DNA from 3 places in the Thermomonas brevis genome. Region 2 is predicted to be linked to each of the others. Evidence: predicted binding sites of a transcription regulator. Region 2 holds the regulator's gene; each other region holds the start of a gene.
What was found. Region 2 encodes FliA, which starts transcription of late flagellar genes. Its sites were predicted from a motif close to TAAAGTTTNNCNNNCNNNGGCCGATAA; they were not measured.
Positions count from the first base shown of each region.

Region 1: the regulator FliA is predicted to act here: its motif matches at 3,203-3,229, upstream of H9L17_RS11350 (GGDEF domain-containing protein).
Region 3: the regulator FliA is predicted to act here: its motif matches at 2,697-2,723, upstream of H9L17_RS15385 (methyl-accepting chemotaxis protein).

Region 1 covers NZ_CP060711.1:2,461,386-2,466,772, reverse strand. Annotated here, with positions in the region: gene aceE (pyruvate dehydrogenase (acetyl-transferring), homodimeric type) at 1-1,014, opposite strand, end outside; gene H9L17_RS11350 (GGDEF domain-containing protein) at 1,132-3,156, opposite strand; gene H9L17_RS11345 (NADP-dependent malic enzyme) at 3,267-5,387, opposite strand, start outside.
Region 2 covers NZ_CP060711.1:80,172-85,558, reverse strand. Annotated here, with positions in the region: gene flhF (flagellar biosynthesis GTPase FlhF) at 1-372, shown strand, start outside; gene H9L17_RS00360 (P-loop NTPase) at 359-1,219, shown strand; gene H9L17_RS00355 (RNA polymerase sigma factor FliA) at 1,216-1,968, shown strand; gene cheY (chemotaxis response regulator CheY) at 2,066-2,458, shown strand; gene H9L17_RS00345 (protein phosphatase CheZ) at 2,455-3,075, shown strand; gene H9L17_RS00340 (chemotaxis protein CheA) at 3,078-4,853, shown strand; gene H9L17_RS00335 (flagellar motor protein) at 4,863-5,387, shown strand, end outside.
Region 3 covers NZ_CP060711.1:3,335,062-3,340,448, reverse strand. Annotated here, with positions in the region: gene H9L17_RS16180 (methyl-accepting chemotaxis protein) at 1-2,013, shown strand, start outside; gene H9L17_RS15390 (energy transducer TonB) at 2,230-2,544, opposite strand; gene H9L17_RS15385 (methyl-accepting chemotaxis protein) at 2,775-5,387, shown strand, end outside.

The sequences.
Region 1 (5,387 bases), 1.1 Mb from region 2:
CTCGCGCGTGTACGCGCCGCCGAAGGCCTTGCAGTTCTGGTACTCGCCGTCGACGGTCTCCATCATGATCCGGCGCAGTTCGCCGCTGGTGTCCTTGGCCAGCAGCGGATCCCAGTAGCTGCCCCAGATGGTCTTGATGACGTTCCAGCCGGCGCCGCGGAACTGGCCTTCCAGCTCCTGAATGATCTTGCCGTTGCCGCGCACCGGGCCGTCCAGGCGCTGCAGGTTGCAGTTGATGACGAAGACCAGGTTGTCCAGGCCTTCGCGGCCGGCCACGCCAATTGCGCCCAGCGATTCCGGCTCGTCCGTCTCGCCGTCGCCCATGAAGCACCAGACCTTGCGGTTGGTCTTCGGCATCAGCCCGCGCGCTTCCAGATACTTCCAGCTGCGCGCCTGGTAGATCGCGGCCAGCGGGCCCAGGCCCATGCTCACGGTGGGGGTCTGCCAGAAGTCCGGCATCAGCCAAGGATGCGGGTAGCTGCTGATGCCGCGGCCGTCCACTTCCATGCGGAAGCTGTCCAGCTGCGATTCGCTGATGCGGCCTTCGAGGAAGGCGCGCGAGTAGATGCCCGGCGAGCTGTGGCCCTGGATGTAGAGCAGGTCGCCCGGATGGTCGGCGCTGGGCGCGCGCCAGAAATGGTTGAAGCCGACGTCGTACAGGGTGGCGGAGCTGGCGAAGCTGGCGATGTGGCCGCCCAGCGAACCCGGCTTGCGGTTGGCGCGCACCACCATCGCCATCGCGTTCCAGCGGATGATGGAGCGGATCCGCCATTCCAGGTGCGCATCGCCCGGCATCGCCGGCTCCAGATGCGCGGGGATGGTGTTGACGTAGGCGGTGGTCGGCGCGAACGGCAGGTGCGCGCCGGCGCGGCGGGTCAGCTCCACCATGCCTTCCAGCAGCTGGTGCGCGCGCTGCGCGCCGTCGTGGTCGATGACCGCTTTCAGCGACTCGATCCACTCCCGCGATTCCTGCGGATCGGGATCGTTCTGCAGCATTTCGTTGAGCCAGTTCATCGCGCGCTCCGTCATTCGTCGAACGGCGAGTCTAGCAAGCGCGGAGCGCCGCGTGATGTTGCAGCGCAACTCGAATTATGTTTTACCCGGGCAATTAACTTCAAGCGCCCGAATTCGTCAGAAAGTTCCGATTGGCGCGGCCTCCTGCGACTCTTCGCCGCCTGCGTGCCGCGGCCCGAGCGGGCCAGTCACGATTTCCAGCACCAATTTGCCGGCCGTGCTGGCGGCCACCAAGTTCTGGCCGAGTGCTGCGGCGTCCAGGTCCGGAGTCGCACCGCCCACGCAGACGGCCTGGTTGCGGCCGCTCAGCTTGGCCCGGTACAGCGCCAGGTCGGCCAACTGGACCAGCGATTCGAAATCGGCGGTGCTGCCGAACGGCGACGCCACGCAGCCGGCCGAAGCAGTCACCGTGACCGCCGCCCCGCCCACCGCCACGGGCACGTCGGCAAGCGCGTGCAGCATGCGTCCCGCCAGCATCGGCAGCGCGCCGGCCTGCACGTTGGGCAGCAACAGCAGGAACTCTTCGCCGCCCCAGCGCACCACCGCGTCCTGCATGCGCAGCAATCCGCGCAGGCGTTTCACCACTTCCACCAGCACCTGGTCGCCGGCGGCATGGCCGTAGGTATCGTTGATGTGCTTGAAGAAATCGATGTCCAGCAGCACCAGGCCCAAGGCGGGCGGCTCGCCGGGCGCGGCTGCGCGCAGCGCCTCGGCGTGGCGCGCCAGCAGGTTATGCCCCTGGCGGCGGTTGAACGCGTCGGTGAGTGGATCGTGCGTGGACTGTTCGGCCAGCACCGCGACGTCGTCGGACAGCCGGCGGTTAGCGCTGCGCACTCGCTTGAGCCACTGCACCAGCACCACCGCGGCCAGCGCCAGCGCCAGCGCCAACGCGGCCCACAACCGGCGTTGCCAGGCTTGCACGGACAGCTGCGCCTCCTTGACCCGGTTGGTGGCCGCCAGCTGTTCGATCTCGCGCTGGCGCTTTTCGGCGGAGTAACGTTCCTGCAGCTCCAGCACCGCCTTGTCGCGTTCCTGCCGGGTCACTTCACGCTGCAGGGACTCCAGCTTGCGCAGCTCGGCCAGCGCCTCGCGATAGCGCCCCGCGAACTCCAGGATGCCCGCCAATTCCTGGGTAACGCCGATCACATCGACGGGCATGCCCTTGCGCTCGGCGATGGCGATCGCCTCGCGCACATTGGAGATACCGCCGTCGACATCGCCCAAGTGCGCTCTCGCCACGCCGGCATTGGTGCGCGAGAACATCAAGCCCAATGCGTCGTCCATTTGCAGCGCCAACGCTTCGGCACTCCGCGCGTAGTCCAGCGCTTGGCGATAGTCCTCTTTCCGCAGCCAGTAGTCGGCCAGGTTGGACAGCAGGACGATCCGGTTCGCGGCCGTATCCGGGGCGTCGCCCGCACGTTCCAAGCCGCGCAGATAGGCCTGCAATTGACGCTGGGTCTGCCCGCTCAGGGAATAGGTGAAGCCGAGATTAAGCTGGCTCTCCGTCATCAGCCGCCGCGAACCGATCCGCTCGCCCAGTGCGTAGGCTTCGCGACCGTAAGCCTCGGCCCGCGCGTAATCGCCCAAGTAGCCGTTGAAGGTGGTCAACAGGTTGAGCGCGACGATGCGATCGGCGATGTAGCCCAGCCGCCTTGCAAGCTCCATGGCCGGAACGACTTCGGCGACCCCTTGAGCGAAGAGGCCCTGCTGCCGGTATTGCCGTCCGCGCAGCAAATGCAGTCGCAGCAACTGTTCCGCGCTCGCCCCGGTGGCATCGACACCGGCCAGGATCCGCGCAGCCTCGTCGGTATCGCGCCGGGAGAATGCAAGTCGCGCCCGAGTCATTCGCGCATCCAGCGTACAGGAACGGCAGTCCTCGCGGGCCGCCATCGCCTCCAGGTGCTCCAGCGCCTCGCGCGCCGCCGCCGACAAAGACGGCTTGCGCTCCAGGTCGAAGCTGGCAAATTCACCAAGGGCTGCGTAATAGCGATGACGCTTCGCCAGCGGCGCCTCTGCGCCGGGCCGGTCGTCGGCCGCCTGAAGCCGCGTCACCGCATCGGCGACCGAGGAATACCCATTGACGTGCAGGTCACGAACGACCGTGTCAAACCGTTCCCCTGCCCGCGCGGGCAGGGTGAGCATCAACAGCGGCAACAGAACCCATCGAGGAAAACGCCACATATGCCGAGTATCGGCAGTTTCGCGGGGAATTTCGGGAATCCTGTTGCAAAAACGCAACGAACCTGTACAGCTCAGCCGTTCCGGGCCCGCATCTCCCCGCGGATCTGTGCGTCCACCGCCACGATCGCGGTCATGTTGACCACCCGGCGCGAGGACGAGGCCGGGGTCAGGATGTGCGCCGGCTGGTCCAGGCCCATCAGGATCGGGCCGATGGCGACGCCGCCGGTGGCGACGCGGATCAGGTTGTAGCCGATGTTGGCGGCGTCCAGGTTCGGCATCACCAGCAGGTTGGCGCGACCACGCAGCGTGGTGTTGGGGAACATGCGCAGGCGCAGCGCCTCGTCCCAGGCGGTGTCGGCCATCATCTCGCCGTCCACTTCGAGCTTGGGCGCGCGCTTGCGCAGGATCTGGTAGGCCTGCGCCATCTTCTTCGCGCTGGCGTCAGTGTGGCTGCCGTAGTTGGAGTGCGACAGCAGCGCCACCTTCGGCTCGATGCCGAACAGCTTGAGCCGGAACGCCGCCTGCAGCGTCGCCTCGGCGATCTGCTCGGCCGACGGGTCCAGCTGCACGTGGGTATCGAGGAAGAACCACGCGCCGGCGTCGTTGATCACGCCGGTCATCGCCGCCGTGCCGGTGACGCCCGGCTCGAAGTCGAACACGCTGCGCAGGTAGCCCAGCTTCTTGTGGTAGCGGCCGACCAGACCGGTGATCAGCGCGTCGGCCTCGCCCCGCTCCACCATCAGCGCGGCGATCAGGGTCGGGCGCGAGCGCAGCAGATTCTTGGCCGCGTCCGGGGTGACGCCGCGACGCTCGGTCAGCGCGTGGTACTGGCGCCAGTAGTCGTCGAAGCGCGGGTCGTCGTTGATGTTGGTCAGCTCGAAATCCACGCCGGCGCGCATGCGCAGGCCGAGCTTCTCGATGCGGCTTTCGATCACTTCCGGGCGGCCGATCAGGACCGGGAACGCCAGCCCCTCGTCGATCACCGTCTGCACCGCCTGCAGCACCACGAATTCCTCGCCCTCCGCGTACGCCACGCGCTTGCGGTCGGCGCGGGCGCGCTCGTACGCCGGCTTCATCATCAGGCTGGTGCGGTGGATGAACTGGCCGAGCTTCTCGCGGTACGCGCCGATGTCGGCCAGCGGGCGCTCGGCCACGCCGGATTCCATCGCCGCCTGCGCCACCGCCGGCGCCAGCATGGTCAGCAGGCGCGGGTCGAACGGACGCGGGATCAGGTACTCGCGGCCGAAGGTCGGCACCTCGCCGCCGTAGGCCGCGCCGAGGTCGGAGGCTTCCTTGCGCGCCAGCGCGGCGATCGCGCGCACGCAGGCCAGCTTCATCGCCTCGTTGATCTGGGTCGCGCCCACGTCCAGCGCGCCGCGGAAGATGTAGGGGAAGCAGACCGCGTTGTTGACCTGGTTCGGGTAGTCGGAGCGGCCGGTGGCGATGATCGCGTCCGGACGCACCGCCTTGGCGTCCTCCGGCAGGATTTCCGGGTAGGGGTTGGCCAGCGCCAGGATGATCGGGTTGGCCGCCATCGTGGCGACCATCTCCGGCTTGAGGATGCCGCCGGCGGACAGGCCCAGGAACACGTCGGCGCCGTCGACGATTTCGGCCAGCGTGCGCTTGCCGGTGTCGCGCGCGTAGCGGGCCTTGTCCGGGTCGAGGTGTTCGCGGCCGGTGTGGATCACGCCCTCGCGGTCGAAGGCCAGGATGTTTTCGGGCTTCACGCCCAGCGCCACCAGCATGTCCAGGCAGGCGATGCCGGCCGCGCCGGCGCCGGTGGTGGCCAGCTTCACCTGGCCGATGTCCTTGCCCGCCACTTCCAGCGCGTTCAGCACGGCCGCGCCGACGATGATCGCGGTGCCGTGCTGGTCGTCGTGGAACACCGGGATCTTCATCCGCTCGCGCAGCTTGCGCTCGACGATGAAGCACTCCGGCGCCTTGATGTCTTCGAGGTTGATGCCGCCGAAGGTCGGCTCCAGGCTGGCGATGATGTCCACCAGCTTGTCCGGGTCGCGCTCGCTGATCTCCAGGTCGAACACGTCGATGCCGGCGAACTTCTGGAACAGCACGCCCTTGCCTTCCATGACGGGTTTGCCGGCCAGCGGGCCGATGTCGCCCAGGCCCAGCACCGCGGTGCCGTTGGAAATCACCGCCACCAGGTTGCCGCGCGCGGTGTATTCGCTGGCCTT
Region 2 (5,387 bases):
GCCGGTCACGGCCTGCGCGACCGCGCCCTGCTCCGGCAGATCCTGTGGGTGCGCTCCGCCAGCAACGTGCGCAGCCTGCTGGTGCTGCCGGCCAACGCGCATCCGGCCGACCTGTCCGAACTGCTGCGCCGCTACCGCCCGGCGGCGCCCGAAGGCGTGGTGCTGACCAAGCTCGACGAAAGCACCTGCCCGGGAGCAGCGCTCTCGGTGCTGGTGCAGCATAATCTGCCGGTGGCCTACACCGCCGCCGGCCAGTGCGTCCCCGACGACATCGAGCTGGCCGACGCCCGGTACCTGGCCGGCATGATCGACATCCCGCGCCGCGGCGCGACCAGCATTCCTAGCGACGAAGGCCACCATGCATTCGCCTGATTCCGCTTCCAACGCGAACGCCACCCCCTCCGTGCCGCGCGTGATCGCCGTCACCGGCGGCAAGGGCGGCGTCGGCAAGACCACCACCTCCATCAACCTGGCGATGGCGCTGGTGCACGCCGGCCAGCGCACCCTGCTGCTGGACACCGACCTTGGCCTCGCCAACGTCGACGTGATGCTGGGGCTGTCGCCGCAGTACACCCTGGCCGACGTGTTCGCCGGCCGCTGCGAGCTGCGCGACACCGTGGTCGAAGGCCCGCGCGGCCTGCTGGTGGTGCCGGCGGCCTCGGGCAAGCGCCACATGACCGAGCTGCTGCCGCAGCAGCACGTCGGCCTGGTCAACGCGTTCTCGCACCTCGACATCCCGCTGGACGTGATGATCGTGGACACGCCGGCCGGCATCAGCGACGGCGTGCTGACCTTCTGCCAGGCCGCGCAGGACGTGATCCTGGTGGTCTGCGACGAGCCGGCCTCGGTCACCGACGCCTACGCCCTGATCAAGGTGCTGAGCCGCGACCGCGGCGTGAACCGGGTGCAGGTGCTGGCCAACCAGGTGCCCAACGTCAACGAAGGACGGGTGGTGTTCGACAAGCTCGAACGCGTCACCTCGCGCTTCCTCGACGTCACCCTGTCCTACCTCGGCGCCATCCCGCGCGACGAATGGTTGCGGCTGGCCGTGCAGCGCCAGGAATCGGTGGTCGAAGCCTTCCCCACCGCCCCGGCCTCGCTGGCATTCCGTGATATCGTCCGCAAAATCGGACAGTGGCAGGCGCCGCAGGGGCCGCGCGGCCACGTCGAGTTCTTCACCGAACGTCTGATTGCCGCCCAGGGGAGTGCCTGTGCATGATCAACGCGGGGGCCGCCCAGTACCGCGCACAGCAGACCGGTGACGCCGCCGCCATCGTGGGACGGCACGCCGAACTGGTGCGCCGGATCGCCCACCACCTGGCCGCGCGCCTGCCGTCCAGCGTGGAGATCGACGACCTGATCCAGGCCGGCATGATCGGCCTGATCGAGGCCGCGCGTAACTTCCAGTCCGACCAGGGCGCCACCTTCGAGACCTACGCCTCGATCCGCATCCGCGGCGCGATGATCGACGCGATCCGCGCCGGCGACTGGGTGCCGCGCTCGGTGCACCGCCGCTACCGCGACGTGGTCGCCGCCACCCGCAGCATCGAGCAGCGCGAGGGCCGCACCGCCACCTCGCAGGAGATCGCCGGCGCGCTCGGCATGAGCGTCGACGACTACCACCACATCCTGCAGGACGCCGCCCGCGGCCAGCTGCTGAGCCTGGACGAATACGCCGAGGAACACGACGGCGAACCGCGGCTCGACCAGCACGACAGCTTCACCCCCGCCCGCCGCTTCGAGCAGGGCGCGTTCCGTGCCGCCCTCGGCGATGCCATCGACAACCTGCCCGAGCGCGAGCAGCTGGTGCTGTCGCTGTACTACGAGCAGGAAATGAATCTGCGCGAGATCGGCGCGGTCCTCAACGTCAGCGAGTCGCGGGTCTGCCAGATCCACGGCCAGGCCATGCTCCGGCTGCGCTCGCGGCTGACCGACTGGCGCAGCGAGATCGACGCGGAAGTCGCCTGAGCGACGCGTGCCGGTGCTGCATCGGCGCCCCGGATGCGGCAACATCAAGTTTTCCGCTCCACAACCGATACCGACACCGTTACCTACAGGATCCACTATGGACAAGGGCATCCGCATCCTCATCGTTGACGATTTCTCGACCATGCGCCGCATCGTCAAGAACCTGCTCAGCGATCTGGGCTTCACCAACTTCGCGGAAGCGGACGACGGCTCGACCGCGCTGGTCGAGCTGCAGAAGGCCAAGTTCGACCTGGTCGTCACCGACTGGAACATGCCCGGCATGCCCGGCATCGACCTGCTCAAGGCGATCCGCGCCGACGCCGCGCTGGCCAAGATTCCCGTGCTGATGGTCACCGCCGAGGCCAAGCGCGAGCAGATCATCGAAGCCGCGCAGGCCGGCGTGAACGGCTACATCATCAAGCCGTTCACCGCCGCCACCCTGGAAGACAAGCTGGTCAAGATCTTCGAACGCATGGAGAAAGCCGCATGAGCATGCCCACGCGTCCGCCCTCCATGCCCGCCGGCGACGCCCAGATCGTCGAGCGCCTGCACGCGGCGATGTCCGCGCTGGAACAGGGCGACAACGCGGCCTGGAAGCACCATCTGGATTCCCTGCTCGAATGGCGCCGCCAGCCGGTGGTGGAAAGCCTGGTCAAGCTCGCGCGCGAACTGGACGACCTGGAGCGCACGATCGACGCGCGCATCCCCGGCGCCGGCACCGCGTCCGCCAACGGCGGCCTGCCGGACGCGTGCAGCCGGCTCGAACACGTGGTCAAGATGACCGAAGAGGCCAGCATGCGCACGCTCGACCTCGCCGACGAATGCCGCACCCTGCTGGGCACCATCGGCGCCGAGCACGAGGCCACCGTCGACGCGATCCGCTCGCGGCTGTCGGCGATGGTGGAAGCGCAGAGCTTCCAGGACCTCACCGGCCAGATCATCCAGCGGGTGATCCAGCTGATCCGCTCCCTGCAATCCGGCCTTGGCGACATCCAGGCGCTGCACGGCGAAGACGGCAAGGGCCACGGCCCCGCCGTCAACGGCGTCGATCCTCCCGCAGCCACCCAGGACGAAGCCAACGACCTGCTCGCCAACCTCGGACTCTGAGCATGTCGGCGGACGGCTACGACGCCCGCGCGGACTTCCTGATCGAGGCGCGGGAGATCCTCGACCGCCTCGGCGAGCAGGTGGTGGCGCTGGAACAGGATCCGGGCGACCGCCCGACGCTCGACGCCGTGTTCCGCGGCTTCCACACCATCAAGGGCGGCGCGGGCTTCCTCGACCTGCCGCCGATGGTGGCGCTCTGCCACGCCTTCGAGGACCGCATCGACGCCGCCCGCAGCGGCACCCGCGAGCTGGACGCGGCCGCGTTCGACGGCGCCCAGCGCGCGGTGGACCTGCTGCTGGACATGCTGGACGCGCTGGGCCGCGGCGAAGACCTCGGCGAGGTCGATGCCGCCCTGCTGCGCCAGGTGCGCGGCGGGGACGCCCCGGCCGCCGCGCCGGCGCCGGCCGCGTTGGACCTGCCGGACAACCTCGACGACCTCGACTTCGACGCCCTGCTCGACAGCCTGCACGGCGAAGGCGCCATCCCCGGCGCGGCGCCCGCGCCCGCCCCGGTTGCCGCGCCGCCTCCGCCCAGGCCCGCAGCGCCCGCAAAACCGGCCGCCGCCGAAAAACCGGCGCCCGCCGCGACGGAAACCGAACAGACCGTGCGCGTCGACGTGCGCCGCCTGGACGCGCTGGTCAACCTGGTCGGCGAACTGGTGCTGGCGCGCAACCGCCTGAAGACCCTGCGGCCGGGCGTGCACGACGAGAACCTCGACCGCGCGGTGACCGCGCTCGACACCGTGACCGCGCGCCTGCAGGGCGCGGTGATGTCGGCGCGCATGCAGCCGGTCAGCCGCGTGTTCACCCGCTTCCCCAAGCTGGCGCGCGACGTCGCCCGGCAGTTGAAGAAGCAGGTCGAGCTGGTGGTCGAGGGCGGGGAAACCGAACTCGACCGCAACCTGGTCGAAGCCCTGGCCGATCCGCTGGTGCACTTGGTACGCAACGCCATCGACCACGGCATCGAGATGCCGGACGCCCGCCGCGCCGCCGGCAAGCCGGAACAGGGCACCGTGCGCCTGACCGCGCAGCAGGAAGGCGACCACGTCGCCATCGAGGTCAGCGACGACGGCGGCGGCATCGACCCCGAGGCGATCCGCCGCAGCGCGATCCGCAAGGGCCTGATCGACACCGAGGCCGCCGCCCGGCTGGGCGAGGACGAATGCCTGTCGCTGCTGTTCCTGCCCGGCTTCTCCACCCGCACCGAAGTCTCCGACCTGTCCGGCCGCGGCGTCGGCATGGACGTGGTGCAGTCCAAGATCCGCGAGCTGTCCGGCCAGGTGCAGATCCAGTCCGACCTCGGCAAAGGCTCGCGCTTCATCATCCGCGTGCCGCTCACCCTGGCGATCCTGCCGACCCTGCTGGTGGAGCTGGACGACGACGTCTACGCGCTGCCGCTGGTGCGCGTCATCGAGGTGGTCACCCACGACGACAGCGAAGTGCTGTGGATGGACGGCCAGAAGATTCTCGACCTGCGCGAGCGCCCGCTGCCGGTGCTGTCGCTGCGCGAATGGCTGGGCCTGGGCGACGGCCGCACGACCGAAGCCACTCGCGGCGTGGTGCTGCAGGCCGGCGAGCAGCGCTTCTGCCTGCTGGTCGACCGCGTGGTCGGCCGCGAGGAAGTGGTGATCAAGGCGCTGCCGCGCAGCCTGCGCGGATTGCCCGGCTATGCCGGCGCCAGCTTGGTCGGCGACGGCCGCATGGCGCTGATCCTGGACGTCGACGCATTGCTCGAATCCGCGCAGCGCGGCTCAAGCGCCAACGCGCGCAGCCGTTAGCGTGGGCATATGGATATCCTCAGTGTCATCGGCGCGATCCTCGGCCTGGTCGCCCTGCTCGGCGGCAGCATGCTCAAGGGCGCCGGCCTGTCCGGGCTGTGGTCGCCGGCCGCGTTCGTCATCGTCATCCTCGGCACCTGCGCTTCGATCCTGCTGCAGACGCCGATGCACACCTTCAGCCGCGCGATTCGGATCGTCGGCTGGGTGTTCTTCCCGCCGCCGCAGGACCCGCACGCGCTGATCGCGCGGATGGTCGACTGGAGCACCACCTCGCGCAAGCAGGGCCTGCTGGCGCTGGAGCCGCTGGTGGACCAGGAGAGCGACCCGTTCCTGCGCCGCGGCCTGCAGATGGTGGTGGACGGCGTGGAGCCGGACACCATGCGGCAGATGCTGGAGATCGAGGCGCAGGCGCAGCACCACCGCGACACCTCCGCGGCCAAGGTGTTCGAGGGCATGGGCATCTACGCGCCCACCCTCGGCATCATCGGCGCGGTACTGGGCCTGATGGCGGTGATGAAGAACCTGACCGATCCC
Region 3 (5,387 bases), 180 kb from region 2:
CTGATCACCGGCGCGTTCTCCGCGCTGCGGATGGGCGTCATGCAGCAGGGCGTGCGCCAGCTGACCCTCGAATCCGTCCCGCAGATCCGCCGGCTCGGCCAGCTCGCGACGGCGCTGGCCGAATACCGGGTCAGCGAGCGCGGCTACGTCGCCAGCCAGGACACGCCCGAGAAGGCCGCCGAATACCTGGCCGAGATGGAAACCGGCAGCAAGGACATCGACGCGCTGATCAAGGGCTACACGCTCTTTCCCGGCGACAAGCGCGACGCCGAGCTGAAGGCCGCCGTGCAGAACCACGCCGACGCCTACTTCGCCAACAGCCGCAAGCTGCCGGCCGCGCTGGCCGCGGGCGACGCGGCGCCGGCCAAGCAGGCCGGCGACCTGCGCCAGGCCACCGCCGACGCCGTGGCCGCGCTGCTGGACTACAAGGTGCAGTGGCTGAACCGCAACGTCGCGGATCAGGAAAAAAGCTACCGCTTCAACCTGGAAGCCATCGCCATCCTCGTCCTGATCGCGCTCGCGCTGTCGGTGGCCGGCGCCATCGGCATCAGCCGCTCCATCGTGCGTCCGCTGCACGAGGTGGTGAGCTTGGCGAACGCGGTCGCGCGCGGCAACCTCGACGGCCGCATCGCCTGCGACGACCGCAGCGAGGTCGGCGACCTCGCCCGCGCCATGCGCGGCATGGTGGCGACCCTGAACGACTTCGCCGCCGGCCAGGCCGAGATCGAGCGCGAGCACGACGCCGGCAACATCGACTTCCGCCTCGACGCGGCGCGCTTCAGCGGCGCCTATGCACGCATGGCCGAGGGCATCAATACGCTGGTGGCCTCGCACATCGGGGTGAAGATGAACGCGATCCGCATCATCGCCCAGTACGCGCGCGGCGACCTGTCCGAGGACATCGAGCGCTACCCCGGCCAGAAGGCGCGCATCTCCGAGGCCGTGGACGCGGTGAAGGCCGGCCTGCTGGCGGTCACCGCCGAGATCAAGACGCTGGTCGACGCGGCGGTGGCCGGCGACTTCGGCAAGCGCGGCGACGCCAGGCGCTTCGAGTTCGTCTACGCCGAGCTGATCGGCGGCCTCAACGCGCTGATGGACACCGCCGACCACGGCTTGTCCGAAGTCGGCGAAGTGCTGTCCTCGGTGGCCGACGGCGACCTGACCCGGCGCATCGACACCCGCCTGCCCGGCCGCTTCGGCGACCTCGCCAACGACACCAACAGCACGGTCGAGCACCTCACCGGCATCGTCGGGCAGATCCGCACCGGCAGCGAATCGATCAATTCGGCGGCGGCGGAGATCGCGCGCGGCAACGAGGACCTGTCGCGCCGCACCGAGCAGCAGGCGGCGGCGCTGGAGGAAACCGCCTCGTCGATGGAGGAGCTCACCTCCACCGTCAAGCAGAACGCCGACAACGCCCGCCAGGCCAGCCAGCTGGCGCACGGCGCGGCCGGCGTCGCCGAACAGGGCGGCCACGTGGTCGGCCAGGTGGTGGACACCATGACCGGCATCACCGAGTCGTCGCGCCGGATCGCCGACATCATCGGGGTGATCGACGGCATCGCCTTCCAGACCAACATCCTGGCGCTGAACGCAGCGGTGGAAGCGGCGCGTGCCGGCGAACAGGGCCGCGGCTTCGCGGTGGTCGCCGCCGAGGTGCGCACGCTGGCCCAGCGCAGCGCCGGCGCCGCCAAGGAGATCAAGCAGCTGATCACCGACTCGGTGATCCAGGTCGAGGAAGGCAGCGCGCTGGTGACCCGCGCCGGCCAGACCATGGGCGAGATCGTGGACAGCGTGAAGCGCGTGACCGACATTATGGCCGACATCTCCGCCGCCTCGCAGGAACAGAGCGCCGGCATCGAACAGGTCAACCAGGCCATCACCCAGATGGACGAAGGCACCCAGCAGAACGCCGCGCTGGTCGAGGAAGCCTTCGCCGCGGCGCAGAGCATGGAGCACCAAGCCAGCGAGCTGGTGGGGCTGGTGGCGGCCTTCAAGACCACCCGGCGCTGAGGGGAAAGACGCCGCTCCTTTCCCCGGCATGCGGGAGAAGGGTCCCGCAGAGCCTGCACCCGCGAAGGCGGGAGCGGATGGGGCGGCCAAGCTCGCGTGAAGCCTCCCCGCCTGCGGCAACTCCCCCACCCAGGGAACCCCAAAAGAAAACGCGCCGACATGCGGCGCGTTTTCTTGTTCCCGGTAATGCCAAGCAGCCCGCAGGCCGCCCCGGAATCAGAGCTTGAATTCGAGCTTCACCTTGCCGCGGCTTTCACCCGGGGCGAATTCCCACTGCTTGACCGCCTTCACCGCGGACGCCACGAACACGCGGCCCGGCTTGGCGTCGACCACCGACACGTCGGTCACCTTGCCGTCCGCGCCAACGCTGTATTCCAGCTCGACGTAGCCGGTCGTGCCCGCACGGGCTGCATCCGGCGGATACACGGGATCGACCCGCTTGATCGGATTGCCGGCCACCGCCGGCAGGGACAGGGCCATCGCCGCGGCGAGGGCCGCCATTTTCAGGAAACGATGGAAGGGACGATGCATATCAGGGGCTCCAGTTTGTCCACGCACGCTTGCGGTCGTATTCGTCATCGGCCGGGGCCGGCCTGACTTGAGCCCCGCAGGCGTTCGATGCCGAAGAATGGGAAATCCGTCACATTCACGTCGTCCCGTAGCCTTCATTGCTGACTCTCCGTTAAAGATTCCGGCCGGTGAGCCGATGCCGGCTAGGCAACCGTCTTCCGAAATTGCGCCATTACAGGGGCCCGACCGCAATGCAACAAAGCCATTCACTCGCCGACCGCCTCCTCGCTCCCGCGACCCGCCTGATGGCGCGATTGCGCTTCAACCAGAAGGCCCTGCTGATCGGCGCTGCGTTCACCCTGACCTGCGGCGTGCTGGCGGCGCTGGTGGTGACCCGCTCGCTGGGCGAAATCTCGGATGCGCGCACCGCCCGCTCGGCCACCGTCGGCCTGGATGCCCTGCACGACACCCAGCTGGCGATGCAGGACCACCGCCAGCTGCGCGCGCGCCAGCTGGCCAAGGACACGACCGCCAGCGAGCAGGACTTGGCCGCCGCCGCCGCCAACGTGGACAAGTCGCTGGCCGCGTTCGACGCCTGGCTGGCGAAGGCGGGCCTCCACGACGAGGACCTGACCAACTCGATGAAGGCCACCCGCGCCGCCTGGAAGAAGGCGTTGGCCACCGAGGGCGATGGCGGCCCCGACGCCGACACCGCCGCGCTGGACGCGCTGCGCACGGAAATCGGCCGGCTGGCGTTCACCTCGATCACCGCCATCGCCTCCGACACCACCATGCTGCGCGGCGGCGAGATCGGCGGCATCCTGCTGCCGGAACTGTCGGCGGCCAGCGCCAAGCAGGCCATCGTCGGCATCCGCGTGCTGGGCGAAGGCGCGATCTGGGTCAGCGACCGCACCGAAATGGCGGTGCGCAAGAACATGCAGGGCTACCTGACCGGCCAGATCGACGGCGGCCGCAAGTACATCGAGAAGGAACTGCCCGGCGGCGCCGCGACCTTCGGCAAACCGATGACGGCCGCGCTGCAGGCGATGGAAGCGCAGAACAAGATGATCCAGGAAAAGATCCTGGACGCCGAAACCCCCGAATCGCCGGTGGCCGAACTGGCCAAGCAGGACCAGGCCACCCGCGTCGCGATGAACAAGGCGATGAAGGGCGTGAACGCCGCCATCAACATCGCCGGCGACCAGGCCATCGCCAGCCTGCAGCGCAAGGCGTTCGCCACCATCGGCTTCGTGATCCTGGCCCTGCTGGCCGCCGCCTATCTGTTCATCGGCTTCACCCGCGGCACCCGCGAGGCGCTGGGCAACATCGCCGCCGGCGCCAAGGCGCTGGCCTCCGGCCAGTTCTCCGACCGCATCCACGTCGACACCCGCGACGAGCTGAACGACATCGGCCGCGGCATGGAGGAAGCAGCGGGCGCGCTGCGCAAGTTCGCGAACGCCCAGCAGACCCTGTTCGAACAGCACGAGGCCGGCGACATCGACGGCCGCATCGACGCCGAGGCGTTCCCCGGCTCGTTCGGCGTGATGGCCGAGCAGGTCAACACCCTGGTCGCCTCGCACATCGGCGGCACCCTGCACATCGTCGACGTGATCGCCGACTACGGCCGCGGCGACCTGTCGCGCGACGTGGACCGCATGCCCGGCAAGAAGGCCGACGCGGTCGCGGCGGTGGACGCCGTCAAGGCCGGCCTGCTGGCGGTCAACGGCGAGATCAAGCGGCTGGTCGATGCGGCGGTCGACGGCGACTTCAGCAAGCGCGGCGACGCCGCCCGCTTCGAGTTCGTCTACCGCGAACTGGTCGAGGGCCTGAACCAGCTGATGGCGACCGCCGACGGCGGCCTCAGCGAAGTCGGCAACCTGCTGTCGGCGGTGGCCGACGGCGACCTGACCAAGCGCGTCGAAACCCACCTGCCCGGCCAGTTCGGCCAGCTCGCCGCCGACGCCAACCGCACCGTCGAGGGCCTGGCGAAGATCGTCGGCGACATCCGCCAGACCTCGGACGGCATCAACGCCGCCGCCGGCGAGATCGCCGCCGGCAACAGCGACCTGTCGATGCGCACCGAGCAGCAGGCCGCCTCGCTGGAGGAAACCGCCTCGTCGATGGAGGAACTCACCTCCACCGTGCGCCAGAACGCCGACAATGCCCGCCAGGCCAACCAGCTGGCGCAGGGTGCGGCCGGCGTGGCCGCGCAGGGCGGCGACGTGGTGCAGCAGGTGGTCGCCACGATGAGCGCCATCGAGGCCTCGTCGAAGAAGATCGCCGACATCATCACGGTGATCGATGGCATCGCCTTCCAGACCAACATCCTGGCGCTGAACGCGGCGGTGGAAGCGGCGCGGGCCGGCGAGCAGGGCCGGGGCTTCGCGGTGGTCGCGGGCGAAGTCCGCGCGCTGGCGCAGCGTTCGGCCGGCGCGGCGAAGGAGATCAAGCAGTTGATCGAGGAGTCGGTGGGCAAGGTGACCGACGGTTCGCAGCTGGTCCGCCAGGCCGGCAGCACGATGAGCGAGATCGTCGCCTCGGTGCAGCGCGTGACCGACATCATGGCCGACATCTCCGCCGCCTCGCAGGAACAGAGCAGCGGCATCGAGCAGGTCAACCAGGCCATCACCCAGATGGACGAAGGCACCCAGCAGAACGCCGCGCTGGTCGAGGAGGCGTCGGCCTCCGCCGAGAGCATGCGCCAGCAGGCGGCGCAGCTGGTCGAAGCCGTGGCCGCGTTCCACACCGGCAGCAGCAGCGCCGGCGCCGCACAGGCCGCGAAGAAGGCCGCCGCCGCGCCTGCACCGGAACGCGCCGCCGCGTCCGCTCCGGCCGCCCGCAAGGCGTCGCCGCCGCGCAAGCCG